2 linked regions of the Azospirillum brasilense genome follow. The protein of the gene in region 1 interacts with the protein of each later gene in a pairwise test. Links are inferred from orthologs where the notes say so. Each region holds a gene or a part of one and is shown on either strand. Other genes may lie near its edges.

Region 1 (7,134 bases):
GTCAGCCAGAGTTGAACCAGTGTCTTGGCCCTTATGTAGCGGGTTGGGAGCGACGTTGCACCCTCTTATTCCACAGCCTCCCCGGCTTCCGCGACGCTGGACCAGACCGGAACGGTAACCCGCCGGAGCGCCGCCCCGTCCCTGGGGCATCCCACCAACCCACTCGGATGAAACCGTTTTTGCGCCGCAAAACCACTTTCGCGGCGCGAATAAGTGGCAGCCCCCCGTGATAGCGTCACCAACGTTCGTGCCCGTCATTCGATGGGCGCGGGCTGTCGGCGCCCCCGTTTCCCCAACAACAAGAGCGTGGCCCCCCGATGAACTTCACCAGCCTGGGGTTCCTGCTGTTCATCACGGCCTTCACGGCGGGCTTCATGATGCTCGCCAGGACGCGGCTGTTCACGCCGCTGCTGCTGGTGTCCAGCTACATCTTCTACGGCTTCTGGGATTACCGCTTCTGCCTGCTGCTCGCCGGCACGACGCTGCTCGACTTCTATTGCGGCCTGCGCATCGCCGACGCGCCGAACCGGGCCACCGCGCGCATCTTCATGCAGATCAGCGTGGCGACCAATCTGGCGATCCTGTTCTTTTTCAAATACTTCAACTTCTTCATCGACAGCGCGCAGGTGGCGCTGGCCTCGCTCGGCCTCGACGTCGGGCACCGCACGCTGTCCATCATCCTGCCCGTCGGCATTTCCTTCTACACCTTCCAGAATCTCAGCTACACGCTGGACCTCTATCTCGGCCATCTGGAGAAGCCGGAGCGGTCGCTGCTGCGCTACGCGACCTTCGTCGCCTTCTTCCCGCAGCTCGTCGCCGGGCCGATCGTCCGGGCGCGCGACCTGCTGCCCCAGATCCAGAACGGCCCCCGCCACGACGTCAGCTTCGCCTTCCGCTTCGCCGGGCTTGAGAAGATCATCTGGGGCTATTTCCTCAAGCTGGGGCTGGCCGACAACGCCGCCGCCGTGGTCGACGCGCGCTTCGCCCAGCCGGAATTCTTCAACGCGCTGAACCACGTCATCGGGCTGATCTGCTTCTCGCTCCAGATCTACGGCGACTTCGCCGGCTACTCGCTGATCGCCATCGGTCTGGCGCAGATCTTCGGCTACACGCTCTGCCAGAACTTCGCCCGCCCCTACTTCGCCATGGGCATGAAGGACTTCTGGCGGCGCTGGCACATCTCGCTGTCCACATGGTTCCGCGACTACGTCTACATCCCGATGGGCGGCGGGCGCACCCACTGGCTGCGCATCCGCAACCTGACCATTGTGATGCTGGTGTCCGGCCTGTGGCACGGCGCCGCCTGGACCTTCGTCCTGTGGGGCGCCATGCACGCCACCCTGATGGCGGCGGAGGACGGCGTGCGCTGGCTGGCCAAGCGCAGCCCGCTGCGGCTGAGCGGCGCGCCGCTGATGGCGGGCAAGCTGCTGACGGTCGGGCTGGTCTTCCTTCTCATCACGCTGACCTGGCTGCCCTTCCGCGCCGACGACATGCACACCGTGCGGACCATCCTGGGCATCATCGCCGAAGGCGATTTCAGCCTGCCGCGCGGCATGCAGCAGATGAGCTATCTGGTCCGCGTCGCCCTGTTCGGCCTCGTCGTGCTGATGATCGACGCGATGATCGAGTTCGGGGCCGGGCGCCGCTACGCCGGGGTGAACGTCGTGGTCCGCTCCGCCGGCTGCGCCACGCTGATCCTGATGCTCCTGCTCTTCGGCAATTTCGCCAACCGATCCTTCATCTATTTCCAGTTCTGAGGGAGCCCGAACCATGATCCGCCTTTTGGCCGTTGTCGGACTGATCCTGGGCATGGTGGTCGCCATGGACCGCGCGGTGGCGTCCTGGATGGGCGACACGCTCCTCCAATCGTCGGACCGCTTCATGACCGTCTACCGCAACGGGCCGCCCGCCGACGTGGTGATCCTGGGCAACTCCCGCGCCGACAACCACTTCCCGGTGGAGGAGGTGCAGGCGCTGACCTGCGGCCGGGTGCTGAATCTGGGCATGGGCGGCGCCCCCACCACGGTCGGCGACCTGCTGTGGGAGGATTACCTGGACCGGCACGGCGCCCCCCGCCTGCTGCTGGTCGAGCCGACGAGCGTTGTCGACGATCCCAAGGCGCTCGCCGACCTGCCGCTGCTGGCCTACTACTCGGAGCGGGTGGACGGCTTCATCCGGCAGGTCGACGCCACCATGTGGGCCTCCAACAAGCTGTTCAACACGCTGATCTTCAACAACAACCAGACGATCCGGCTGGCCTTCGACGGGCTGCACCCGACCGGCGACCGGACGCTAAGCGGCACCATGTCGCCCTTCCTCAAGGCCCAGCTCGCAAAGGCGCCGACGGAGCGGATGGAGGGCTTCCAGCCGAACTGGGACGCGCTGGACCGCATCATCGGCACAGCGCGGGAGAAGGGCACGCGGGTCGCCGTGGTCATCACGCCCTTCTTTCCCGGCTACATCGAGAAGGTGACCAACTTCGACGCCTTCTTCGAGGATCTGAAAACCCGCCTGCCGCCCGACGTGCCGGTCATCGACACCCGCCGCGAGGTCGAGGACGAGGCCCATTTCGTGGATGCCCTGCACATCAACCAGGAGGGGGTCCGCGTGATGCTGGCGCGGATGGAGGACCGGTTGCGCCCGCTGGCCGACTGCCCTACCGACACGGCCCCGGCCGACGCCATCGCCCAGCTCCGCCCGGACACCCACACCGCCGCGAGGCCTTGAATCTCCGCACAAAAGAAAAGCCCCGCCTCCCGAACCGGGAAGCGGGGCTTTTTTCTTGTCGAACCCGTCCGGTCGAACCGGTCCGGTCAGTAGAGACCGCCAGTCCCCACCGTCGCCGCCGATGGCGGAGCCGCCGGAGCGCCCCAGCCACCCGGCTGCTGGGCCGCCGGATCGCCGCCAGGCACCCCGCCGGTCCAGCCGCCGTCCGCGGCGTGGGCCGAGCCGTCCAGCACCATCTGCGGCTGGTCGGGGTTCGGCTCGGTGCCGGGGATGAAGGCTTCCCAGATCGCCTTGCGCTCGCCGGGCTGGGCAAGGCGCCCGTTCTCCGGGTTGACGCGGACGAGGCGCAGGCCGCGCGGCACGCGGAACGGCGTAGCCGGCTGGTCCTTCAGCGCCACCTCCATCACGTCCTTGAACACCGGAACCGCCGCCGAGCCGCCGGTTTCGCGGGCGCCCAGCGAGCGCGGCTGGTCGAAGCCGATGTAGGTGCCGACGACGAGGTCGGGCGAGAAGCCCATGAACCACGCGTCATGGCTGTCGTTGGTCGTGCCGGTCTTGCCGGCCAACGGCTTGCCCAGCGACAGCAGCTTCGTCGCCGTGCCACGCTGGACGACGCCCTCCAGCATGGAGACCATCTGGTAGACGGTGCGCGGGTCGTTCACCTGCTCCCGCGTGTCGGCGACGGCGGGAACGGTCAGCCCATCGCTCCAGGCCACCTGATTGCAGGAGGCGCAGGGGCGCGTGTCGTGGCGGAAGACGGTCTTGCCGTTGCGGTCCTGCACCCGGTCGATGAAGGTCGGGCTGACCCGCTTGCCGCCGTTGGCCAGCATGGCGTAGGCGGTGGCAAGGCGCAGCACCGTCGTCTCGCCCGCGCCGAGCGACATCGGCAGGTAGGGCTGGAGGTTGTCGGTGATGCCGAAATTCTCAGCCAGCGCCTTCACCTTGTCCATGCCGACGGCCTGGGCCAGACGGACGGTCATGACGTTCCGCGACTTCTCGATGCCGGCGCGCAGCGGCGTCGGGCCGTAGAACTCGTGGCTGTAGTTCTCCGGCCGCCAGATCGGCTGGCCATGACCCGGGTCGTATTCGAACGGGGCGTCCATCACCAGCGAGGACGGGGTGAAGCCCTGGTTCAGCGCCGTCAGATAGACGAAGGGCTTGAAGGAGGAGCCCGGCTGGCGCATCGCCTGGGTGGCGCGGTTGAAGGAACTCATGTGCGGGGAGAAGCCGCCGACCATGGCGAGCACGCGGCCGGTGTGCGGGTCGAGCGCGACCAGACCGCCCTGCACCGCCGGGACCTGCCGCAGCGCGTAGGTGCCCGCCGGCGGCTCCTTGCCCTTCTCGTCCTTGCCGGCGGCCTCGACCAGGATCAGGTCGCCCAGCTTGGCGACGTCGGAGGGGCGGCGGATCTCCGGGCCGAGCCGGTTGTCGTCGCGTTGCGCCCGCGCCCAGCGCAGCTCGGCCAGCGGCACCCGGCCACGCGAGCCGTCCGGCAGACCGATGTCGAGCGCCGCCGCCTCGTCGTCCTTCAGCACCACCGCCAGATGCCAGCCCTCGGAGCCGGCGGGCGGCGCCATGGAGGCGAGCTTCTTCGCCCAGTTGTCGAAATTCTCCATCTTGCCGACCGGCCCGCGGTAGCCGTGGCGGCGGTCGTACTGCACCAGCCCGGTGCGTAGCGCCTTGGTCGCCGCCTGCTGGAGCACCGGGTCCATGGAGGCGCGGACCGACAGGCCGCCCTCGTAGAGCGCCTGCTCGCCATAGAGCTTCACCAGCTCGCGCCGGACCTCCTCGGCGAAATACTCCGACGTCACATACTCCTGCTCGTCGCGCTTACGCACGACCAAGGGCTTGGACTGGGCGATCCTGGCCTCTTCCGGGGTGATGTGCCCGTCCTCGGCCATGCGCCCGATCACCCAGTTGCGCCGCGCGATGGCGGCGTCGCGCTGGCGTTCCGGGTGGTAGTTGCTGGGCGCCTTGGGCAGGGCCGCCAGATAGGCCGCCTCCTCGATGTCCAGCTCGTCCAGCGCCTTGTTGAAGTAGTTCAGCGCCGCCGCCGCCACGCCGTAGGAGCGGTATCCCAGGAATATCTCGTTCAGGTACAGCTCGAGGATGCGGTCCTTGCTGAAGGCCCGCTCGATGCGGACCGCCAGGATCGCCTCCTTGATCTTGCGCGAGAAGGACACCTCGTTGGTCAGCAGCATGTTCTTGGCGACCTGCTGCGTGATCGTCGAGGCGCCCATCGGCCGGCGGTCGCGGCCGAGATTCTCCACGTTGGTCAGGATGGCGCGGGCAATGCCGACGGGGTCGATGCCCTTGTGGTCGTAGAAGTTCTTGTCCTCGGCGGACAGGAAGGCGTTGGTCACGCGCTTCGGCATGGCGTCGATGGGGACGAACACGCGCTTTTCCGACGCGAACTCCGCCAGCAGGCGTCCGTCGCCCGCATGGACGCGGGTGGTCACCGGCGGTTCGTAGTTGGCGAGCTTGGTGTAGTCCGGCAGTTCGTGATCGTAATGGTCCAGCATGTAGACCAGCCCCCCCGCCCCGGCCAGGGCGAGGATCACGACGGCCATCAGGGCGGACAGAATAAAGCGCATGACGGTTCCCAGACAGGCATGGCGGCGGCCCCGCCGCCTTCGTCCGGGACAGAGACCGGGAAGACGCGGAACCGTCCGATGGGCGGCATCCTACACCGCGAGGGGCGGCAGTCCGACTCCCTCGCAGCCATGTCAGGAAAATGTGACGGCCACAAGGCGCATGCAAGAAAGTGGTGACCGGAGAGAGCGTATGTCCGACCGCCTTTGCCCGCATGGCTGTGGCCGGGCAGCGGTGCCCGGCGGAGCGGTTCTCAGCTCTTCTGCGCCCCGGTCAGCCACTTGAAATAGGCGTCGATGGTGCGGACCATGCCGCGGCCCAGCTTCTCGCGGTGGGCCGACTTGCTCAGCAGGCTCACGTCCTGGGGGCTCGACAGATAACCCATCTCGACCAGGGCGGACGGCATGTCCGGCGCGGTCAGCACGGCGAAGCCGGCCTGACGGTGCGGCTTGCTGGGGATCAGCTTGACCTCGCGGCCGAGATGCTCCAGCGCCATGTTGGCAAAGCGCTTGGAGTGGTTCATCGTGTCGCGCTGGGCGAGGTCGATGAGGATCGAGGCCACAAGATCGTTCTCGGAGGACAGGTCCATGCCGGCCAGCGCGTCGGCCCGGTTCTCCTTGGCGGCCAGCATCTCCGCCTCGCGGTCGGACGCCCGGTCGGACAGGGTGTAGATGGACAGGCCGCGCATGTTGGCGGAGCCGATGCTGTCGGCGTGCAGCGACAGGAACAGGTCGGCGTTGGCCTCCCGCGCGATGGCGACGCGGTCGCGCAGGCGGATGAACACGTCCTTGTCGCGGGTCAGCCGCACCCGGTAGCGGCCCGAACCTTCCAACTGGCGCTTCAACTCCCGCGCCATCGCCAGCGTGATGTCCTTCTCATAGACCCCGCCGACGCCGACCGCGCCGGGATCGACGCCGCCATGGCCGGGATCGACCACGACCATCGGCTTTTCCGGGACCGGCGCCGCCCGCGGCGGGACCGGCGGCGGCAGGGCCGCGGCGACCGGCACGATGGGGTCCTTGCGCGCCGGCGGGCGGGCCGCCTCGCGGCTCACCGACGCCGTGGCCGTGGTGGCTGCGACCGGGGCGGAGGCGGCGAACTGCGCCGGGGTGGTGCGGGCGATGTCGAGGACGAAGCGCGGCTTGAAGCCGTCGCGCGGCGGGATGAGGTAGGACTCGACCACCCGTGCCGGGCCATCGGTTTCCACCACGAGGCGGGAAGCGCCGCCGTCGCGCCCTTCGAAGCGGTAGCGGGCGACCACGCCCTTGCCCGCCATCACCGTGTTGCCGCCCGGCCAGCTTACGTCCGGCAAATCGACCACGACGCGGTAGGGGGAGCCGTGCACCGACACGGTGAAGGGAACCGAGTCGGTGAGTTCCAGAACCAGCCGCGTCTTGTCGGGATGCAGACCGAGACGCGCGTTCAGGACGGACACCCGCTCCTGGACCGGCGGCGGAAAGGGCAGGGCCGCGGTGGTCTGGGCCTGCGCCGGGGCGCACGGCAAGGCGACCGCCCCCAGAAGGGCGCCCAGCGCAGCGACAATCGCGAGCAATCGGGGCATCCGTTCCACCAGAAACCGCAAACCGGCAAAGCCAGCGGTCAGCTATAGCGCAGCGAAATCAAGGCGCTCAACGGTGGCGTCCGGAGGCGTGGCGGAATTGTCGGCGAGGGTGCCGTTCGTGCAACAGTGCCCTGCTTCGCCCTCATCCCGGTGGAATGCCGCCGAACCGGATGCGGCGGACCGCAACTTTCGCCGAATTCCACGTTGTGCATGGTTTCGTGCTTGTCTATGGTAGCTCTGCGACATACCGCGAC
Region 2 (6,916 bases), 1.7 Mb from region 1 along the record:
CCAGCCGGTACAGGTACAGCCCGACCAGGACCACCAGCAGCCCCACGGTGAAATAGCCAAGGAGGCTGTGCGCGAAGGGCCAGCGGGACAGCATGTAGCCGGTCCAGGCGAGCAGCAGGGTCCACAGGATCGACCCGGCCCCGGAATAGAGGCAGTAGAGCGGGATCGACATCCGGCAGGCCCCCGCCGGGATCGAGATCAGCGTCCGCACGCCCGGCACCGGCTGGGTCAGGAAGACGGCGATGCCGCCATGCTTTCCAAACCACTCCGTGCTTCGTCGGACCTTCTTGGGGTGGATCGTCAGCCAGTGGCCGTAGCGCTTTAAAAAGGCTTCCAGCCGGTCGCGTCCCATCAGCCGACTGGGCAGGAACCAGACCAGTTGCCCGGCCAGCGAGCCCAACCCACCGGCCAGGGCGACGCCGAGTAGATTGTACTCGCCCTGCGCCGCCGCGATGCCGGCCAATGGAATGACCGACTCGGCCGGAACTGGCGGAATCACCCGCGCCAGGACCAGGAGCAGGAAGATGCCCACGTAATTCATCGTGTGCATCACATCCACCAGCCAATTGGTCAGCCCGTCCGCCATTTCAGCCCATCCAATATTTTGTCTCTCTGGAACAGGGTTCAACGGCAGACGGTTCCTGGCCCGCCAATGGGGCGAAAGAGAGGATTACCACCTTTCCCGTACCTGCTTGACCGACATCAAAGCGCAGACGCCCTGAATTTTATAAGAATCCCTTCCATACCTGCCCCCTTGCAGGCCCCGTCCTGTGCGGGGTCACCCGGGCTTTTATGGCGGAATTTCCAAATGCAGCTTGGCAATCTGAAGATTTCCACCAAGATCCTCTCCATCATCGTTTTCCTGGCTGCGATCTGCGCAGGCATCACCGCCACATCGATCGCCGGTCTGGACGCGCTGAGCCGCGCCACCGACGAAATCCAGTTGGCCGGCGAAGAAATGAAGTTGGGCGCGCGCATCAACCGGATGGTTGTCGAACTGAACCGCGACGAGTACCGGCTGGCCGCCAATCCCGGCGATCTGGAGCAGGTTCTCCCGTCCATCGGCAAGACGCGCGAGGCCGTGAGCGGGCTGCTTGCCAAGGTCAAGGGAACCAGCGACGCGGAGCAGAGCCGTATGCTGTCCTCGTTCGAGAGCGCCCTGGCGCTCTATTACAAGGAACTTGAAGACACGATCGCCGTTGCTCGCCGGATCAGGGGCGGCAGCGATCTGACCCAAAATCAGCGCGACATCCTGGCATCGGTGGATGCAAGCGCGACCGCTGCGCGGGCACTTCAGAATCTGACCATCGCCTACACCAGCTACACCGACGAAAAGGCGTCGCGGCTGTCGCAGGATGCGTCCGCCCTGGCGGAATCCCGGTCGGTCCAGCTCGTCACCGCCGCCGCCATCGGCATCCTGGCAGGGCTTCTGCTCGGCTGGACGGTGTCCCAGTTCGGCATCGTCCGACCCGTGAAAGCCATCGTCGCCTGCCTGCGCGGCCTTGCCGACGGCAACCTGGATACTCTGCTGTACGGCACCGGACGCAAGGACGAGGTCGGGGAGATCGCCGCCACAGCGGAGGTGTTCAAGACCAACCTGATCCGCAACCGCGCGATGGAGCGCGAGGCCAAGGAGGCCGCAGCCAGTTCCCAGGCGGAGAAGCGCGCGGCGATGCTCGACCTCGCGGGCCGGTTCGAAGCGCGGGTGGGGGTCATCGTCAACGACGTCGGCGGCGCCGCGACGGAGCTTCAGGCCACCGCCTCCCAGCTCTCTGCCGCGGTCGAGGAAGTCAGCGCCCAGTGCGGCGCCGTGGCCGGTGCGTCGGAAGAGGCCAGCGCCAACGTGCAGACCGTCGCCGCGGCGTCGGAGGAAATGTCCGCCTCCATTCACGAACTGGCAGAGCGCGTGTCCCGCGCCGCCGCCCGCTCCAAGGCTGCGGCGGAGGGAGCCGATCTGGCGCAGACCCAGCTCGATTCCCTGTCCGGAGCCATCGAGCAGGTGGACCAGATCGTCGCCGCCATCAACTCCGTCGCCTCCCAGACCAACCTGCTGGCTCTGAACGCGACCATCGAGGCCGCCCGCGCGGGCGAGGCCGGCAAGGGCTTCGCCGTGGTGGCGAGCGAGGTCAAAAACCTGGCCAACCAGACCCACGCGATGACGGAGCAGATCGGCAACCAGATCGCCGCGGTGAAGAGCGCCTCCAACAGGACGGTGGACGCCATGCGCGCGATCATCACCCAGGTCGAGGACATCGACCGTTCCACCGCGGAGATGGCCGCCTCCGTCGAGCAGCAGAGCGCGGCGACGGGCGAGATCAGCCGCAACGCCCAGCAAGCGGCCAACGGCACCGCGGAAGTCTCCCGCAATGTCGTCGGCATCCAGCAGGCGGAGGCGGAGACCAGCACCGCCACCCACAGCGTGAAGGGAGCCGCCGACCAGTTGGCCGAACGTGCGGCCGGCCTGAAGCGCGAGGTGGACCAGTTCCTGGCCGAGGTGCGCGCGGCATAGACAGCCGCGCGTTCGGAACGCCCCTCAGCCCCGGGTGCCTCCCGGCGGCGGGGGCGGCGGGGCGCTTTCCGCCACGGCGGCGCGGCCCGGATCGCGTTTCTGGCATTCCAGCAGGATGTCGCGCGCGATTGGCGCCGCCGCGGTGGACCCGCCGCCGCCATGCTCAACGAACACCGCGCAGGCGTAGCGCGGGGAGCTGACCGGCGCGTAGGAGATGAACAGCGCGTGGTCGCGCTCCCGCCAGGGCAGGTCCTCGTTCTTCTTCACGCCGGTGCTGCGCTCCGCCATGGTGATGCGGCGGACCTGGGCGGAGCCGGTCTTGCCGGCCATCTCATAGCCGGGCTCGGTGATGCGCGACTTGTAGGCGGTGCCGTTCGGCGCGTTGGTCACCTCGTAGAGGCCGCGCAGGACGAGGTCGAGATTCTCCTTCTTCACCCCGATCGGCGGCCAGCTCGTCTGCTCGCCCGACAGCGCCTTGATCTGCTTGGTCAGATGGGGTTTCACCGCAAAGCCGCCGTTGGCCAGCCGCGCGGTCATGGCGACGAGCTGCATCGGGGTGGACAGCACATAGCCCTGCCCGATCGCCGCGATCAGCGTCTCGCCCTGCGCCCAGGGCTTGCCCAGGGCGCCCTTCTTCCAGTCGATGGACGGGATCAGGCCCGGCCGCTCGTGCGGCAGGTCCAGTCCGGTCAGCTGCCCCATGTCGAAGCGGTTGGCCATCTCGGCGATGCGGTCGATGCCGATGCGCCGCGACACGTCGTAGAACCACACGTCGCAGGAATGGCGCAGCGCGCCGACCACGTCCACCGTGCCGTGCCCGCCCTTCTTCCAGCAGTGGAAGCGGTGGTCGCCGAGGTCCATGTGGCCCGGACAGAACACTGAGTGGTTGCGGCTGATCAACCCGGACTCCAGCGCCGCCAGGGCCACCACCGGCTTGAAGGTCGAGCCCGGCGGGTATTGCCCGGCCACGGCCTTGTTGTTCAGCGGGGTTGCCTGATTGGACAGCAGTTCCTCCCACAACTCGGCGCTGATGCCCATGGTGAACTGGTTGGGGTCGTAGCTGGGGTGGGAGCACAGGGCGTAGATGCCGCCGGTGTGCACGTCCATCACCACACAGGAGGCGCTGACCTCCTGCGCCAGCCGCTGCTGCACGAATTTCTGAAGGCCGATGTCGATGGTCAGCTGGACCTCGCGGCCCGGCTGCCCCTCGTCGCGCGACAGCTCGCGGATGACGCGCCCGACCGCGTTGACCTCAAGCTGGCTGGTCCCCGCCGTGCCGCGCAGCGCCTTCTCGTGATACTTCTCCATCCCGGCCTTGCCGATGCGGAAGCCAGGCAGCGACAGCACAGGGTCGCCGTTCAGCTCCGCCTCCGACACGGCGCCGACATAGCCCAGGATGTGCGCGGTCGCCTCCGCCTCCGGGTAGTGGCGGATCTCGCCGACCTCGATGGCGACGCCCGGCAGGTCCGGTGTGTTCATCTCGATGGTGGCGACCTGTTCCCAGGTCAGGTTCTCACGCACGGTAACCGGCACGAAGCGGCGCTTGCGGTGCAGCTCGCGCATCACGCGGCGGCGGTCGCCGTCGGTCAGCGGGACGATCTTGGATATCTTGTCCAGCGTGTCCTGGATGTTGCGCGTGCGCTCCGACACCACGACGACACGGTAGTTCTGCTGGTTCACCGCCAGCGGTGCGCCGAACCGGTCGACGATGGTGCCGCGCGACGGGGCGACCAGCCGGAGGCTGATGCGGTTCTCCTCGGCCAGCATGGTGAAGCGCGCGGATTCCACCACCTGCAGGTAATAGAGCCGCCCGACCAGAGCGGACAGACCGGCGAGCTTCAGCCCGCCCAGCACGGCGGCGCGGCGGGTCAGCAGGCGGTAGCGGTCGGTGTCGCGGTCCATCGCAGTCAAAGGCTCACATCCCCTGCCAGATCATCCCTGCCGGCTATCCCTGCCCATCATCCCTGAAGAAACGCGCGGTGCACGCGGATCAGCATCCAGGCGATGGCCGGGAAGAAGGCCATGGTCAGCAGCGCCTGGAACAGCGCCGGCCGGAACGGCAGCACCGTCGCCTGGAGCGCCGAAAAGGCCAGCCATTGAATGCAGGCCACGCCCATCATGACCAGCCCGAAGCCGAACCACATCAGGGCGAAGGTGCTCGACGCCAGCACACGCCGCTGGCTGGACACCGCCCAATGGACCAGCACCAGCACCAGCGCGTTCACCCCCAGCGGCCCGCCGGTCAGCAGGTCCTGCAGCAAGCCGATCAGGAAGGCGGTGCCCGGCCCCATCAGGTCGGGCCGGTGGATCGCCCAATAATAGACGGCGATGGCGGTCAGGAAAGGCGCCACCGACGCATAGCCGGGCAGCGGCACCGGAATCATCCCGGCCAGCGCCAGCATGACCGTCACCGCGAACGGGGCGAGATTCCGTCCCGTCTTGTCCAACCGCTGCCACAAGGTCAGAGTCATTTCGACTCGGACGACGGTTCCGCCTCGCTTCCCGGCAGGCTGAACTCGACCAGTTGCAGGTGCTCGACCCGCGACAGATCGACGTTCGGCTGCACCCGGACGCCACGTTCACCGGCCGAGGACACCACGCCCACCGGCAGGCCCGGCGGGAACTGCCCGCCGTGACCGGAGGTGACCACCCGCTCGCCAACCTGCACCGGCGCTTCCGGCGGCAGGTAGAGGAGCCTGGTCTGGTCGGAGTTGTCGCCCGCCATCACCGCCCGCTGGCGCGAGCGCTCCAGAACCACGGGAATGCGCGTGTTGATGTCGGTCAGCAGGAGGACGCGGGCCGACCATTCCCCGACCTCGATCACCCGGCCGACCAGCCCGCTGCCGGCGATGGCCGCCTGCCCCTTGCGCACCCCGTCGCGGCGGCCGGCGGTGACCACCAGCGTGCGCAGGAAGGAGCTGCCCGGAGCGGCGATGACCCGCGCCGTGATGAAGGAGGACGACGGTTCTGGCGTCGCCTTGAGAAGGGAACGCAGGCTGATGTTCTCCGCCTCCAGCCGCAGCGCCGCCTGCTTCCACTGCAGCAGCCGCGCGTTCTCCGCTTTCAGCCGCTGGTTCTCTTCGAAGGCGTTCTGCACCTCGACCACCGACTCCACGACATGGGCGGCGGTGGCGGCGGGGCGGGAGATCGCGTCGAGGATCGGGGCGAAGGCGTCGGTCACCCGGGCGCGCGCGCTGTCCACCGACAACGCGTCGATCCGGCCCACCATCATCAGGGCGACGGAGGCGAGCACCAGCAACAGGAAGGAGAAGCGCTGGGCGAGCGCCCGCAAGGGGGCGGCGAGGCGCACGACGGAACCGGAATTGCGAGGCTTCACAGGATCATCCCGTCCAGGTACGCGATCCGCCCCCGGCTACGCCGGCGAATGGACGTACCACCGGGGGAACCCAAGCGAGCAATACACCAATCAGTAGGCGCTGACCAAGACGTTTCGCAGCGTCTTCATCTCTTCCAGCGCCCGCCCGGTGCCCAGCGCGACGCAGGACAGCGGGTCGTCGGCGATCGACACCGGCAGGCCGGTGGCGTGGCGCAGGACGAAGTCCAGGTTGCCCAGCAGGGCGCCGCCGCCGGTCAGCACGATGCCCTTGTCCACGATGTCCGCGGCCAGTTCCGGCGCCGTGTGCTCCAGCGCGACCTTCACCGCCTCGACGATGGCCGACACCGGTTCCGCCAGGGACTCGGCGATCTGCCGCTCGGAGATGATGAGTTCCTTGGGCACGCCGTTCATCAGGTCGCGGCCCTTGATCTCCAGGATGCGGCCCTCGCCGTCTTCCGGCGGGCAGGCCGACCCGATTTCCTTCTTGATCCGCTCCGCCGAGCCTTCGCCGACCAGCAGGTTGTGGGTGCGGCGGATGTAGCCGATGATGGCCTCGTCCATCTTGTCGCCGCCCACGCGGACGGAGCGGGAATAGACGATGCCGCCCAGCGACAGCACGGCCACCTCGGTGGTGCCGCCGCCGATGTCCACGACCATGGAACCGGTCGGCTCCGTCACCGGGAGTCCGGCGCCGATCGCGGCGGCCATCGGCTCCTCGATCAGGAAGACGCGGCGAGCGCCGGCGGCCTCCGCCGATTCCTGGATCGCGCGGCGCTCAACGGCGGTGGAGCCCGACGGCACGCAGATGATGACCTGCGGGCTGGCGAAGCTACGCCGGTTGTGCACCTTGCGGATGAAGTGCTTGATCATCTCCTCGGCGACTTCGAAGTCGGCGATGACGCCGTCGCGGAGGGGGCGGATGGCCTGGATGTTGCCGGGCGTGCGGCCCAGCATCATCTTCGCCTCGTCGCCGACGGCCAGCACCTGCTTCTTGCCGCGGACGTTGGCGATGGCCACGACCGAGGGTTCGTTCAGAACGATGCCGCGGCCCTTGACATAGACCAGGGTGT

What was found.
Region 2: the proteins of H1Q64_RS08245 (region 1) and mrdA interact in binary tests that used the Escherichia coli proteins (3 or more experiments, as listed by UniProt). The link is inferred for Azospirillum brasilense from one-to-one orthologs.

What each region holds. Positions count from the first base shown.
Region 1 is NZ_CP059449.1:1,740,234-1,747,367, reverse strand. The notes cover bases 2,568-5,709. They hold H1Q64_RS08245 (penicillin-binding protein 1A), read right to left. Parts: upstream 5,322-5,709; coding sequence 2,814-5,321; downstream 2,568-2,813. Other genes in these bases: H1Q64_RS08240 (N-acetylmuramoyl-L-alanine amidase), read right to left, coding at 5,573-5,709; H1Q64_RS08250 (hypothetical protein), read left to right, coding at 2,568-2,727. Outside these bases: H1Q64_RS08255 (MBOAT family O-acyltransferase), read left to right, coding at 318-1,757; more of H1Q64_RS08250, read left to right, coding at 1,771-2,567; more of H1Q64_RS08240, read right to left, coding at 5,710-6,880. UniProt on the Escherichia coli protein: Cell wall formation. Synthesis of cross-linked peptidoglycan from the lipid intermediates.
Region 2 is NZ_CP059449.1:12,980-19,895, forward strand. Bases 1,973-4,896 are described here. They hold mrdA (penicillin-binding protein 2), read right to left. Parts: upstream 4,412-4,896; coding sequence 2,534-4,411; downstream 1,973-2,533. Other genes in these bases: H1Q64_RS00075 (methyl-accepting chemotaxis protein), read left to right, coding at 1,973-2,509; mreD (rod shape-determining protein MreD), read right to left, coding at 4,468-4,896. Also shown: H1Q64_RS00070 (DedA family protein), read right to left, coding at 1-586; more of H1Q64_RS00075, read left to right, coding at 809-1,972; more of mreD, read right to left, coding at 4,897-4,980; rod shape-determining protein MreC, read right to left, coding at 4,977-5,846; H1Q64_RS00095 (rod shape-determining protein), read right to left, coding at 5,937-6,916. UniProt on the Escherichia coli protein: Catalyzes cross-linking of the peptidoglycan cell wall. Responsible for the determination of the rod shape of the cell. Is probably required for lateral peptidoglycan synthesis and maintenance of the correct diameter during lateral and centripetal growth.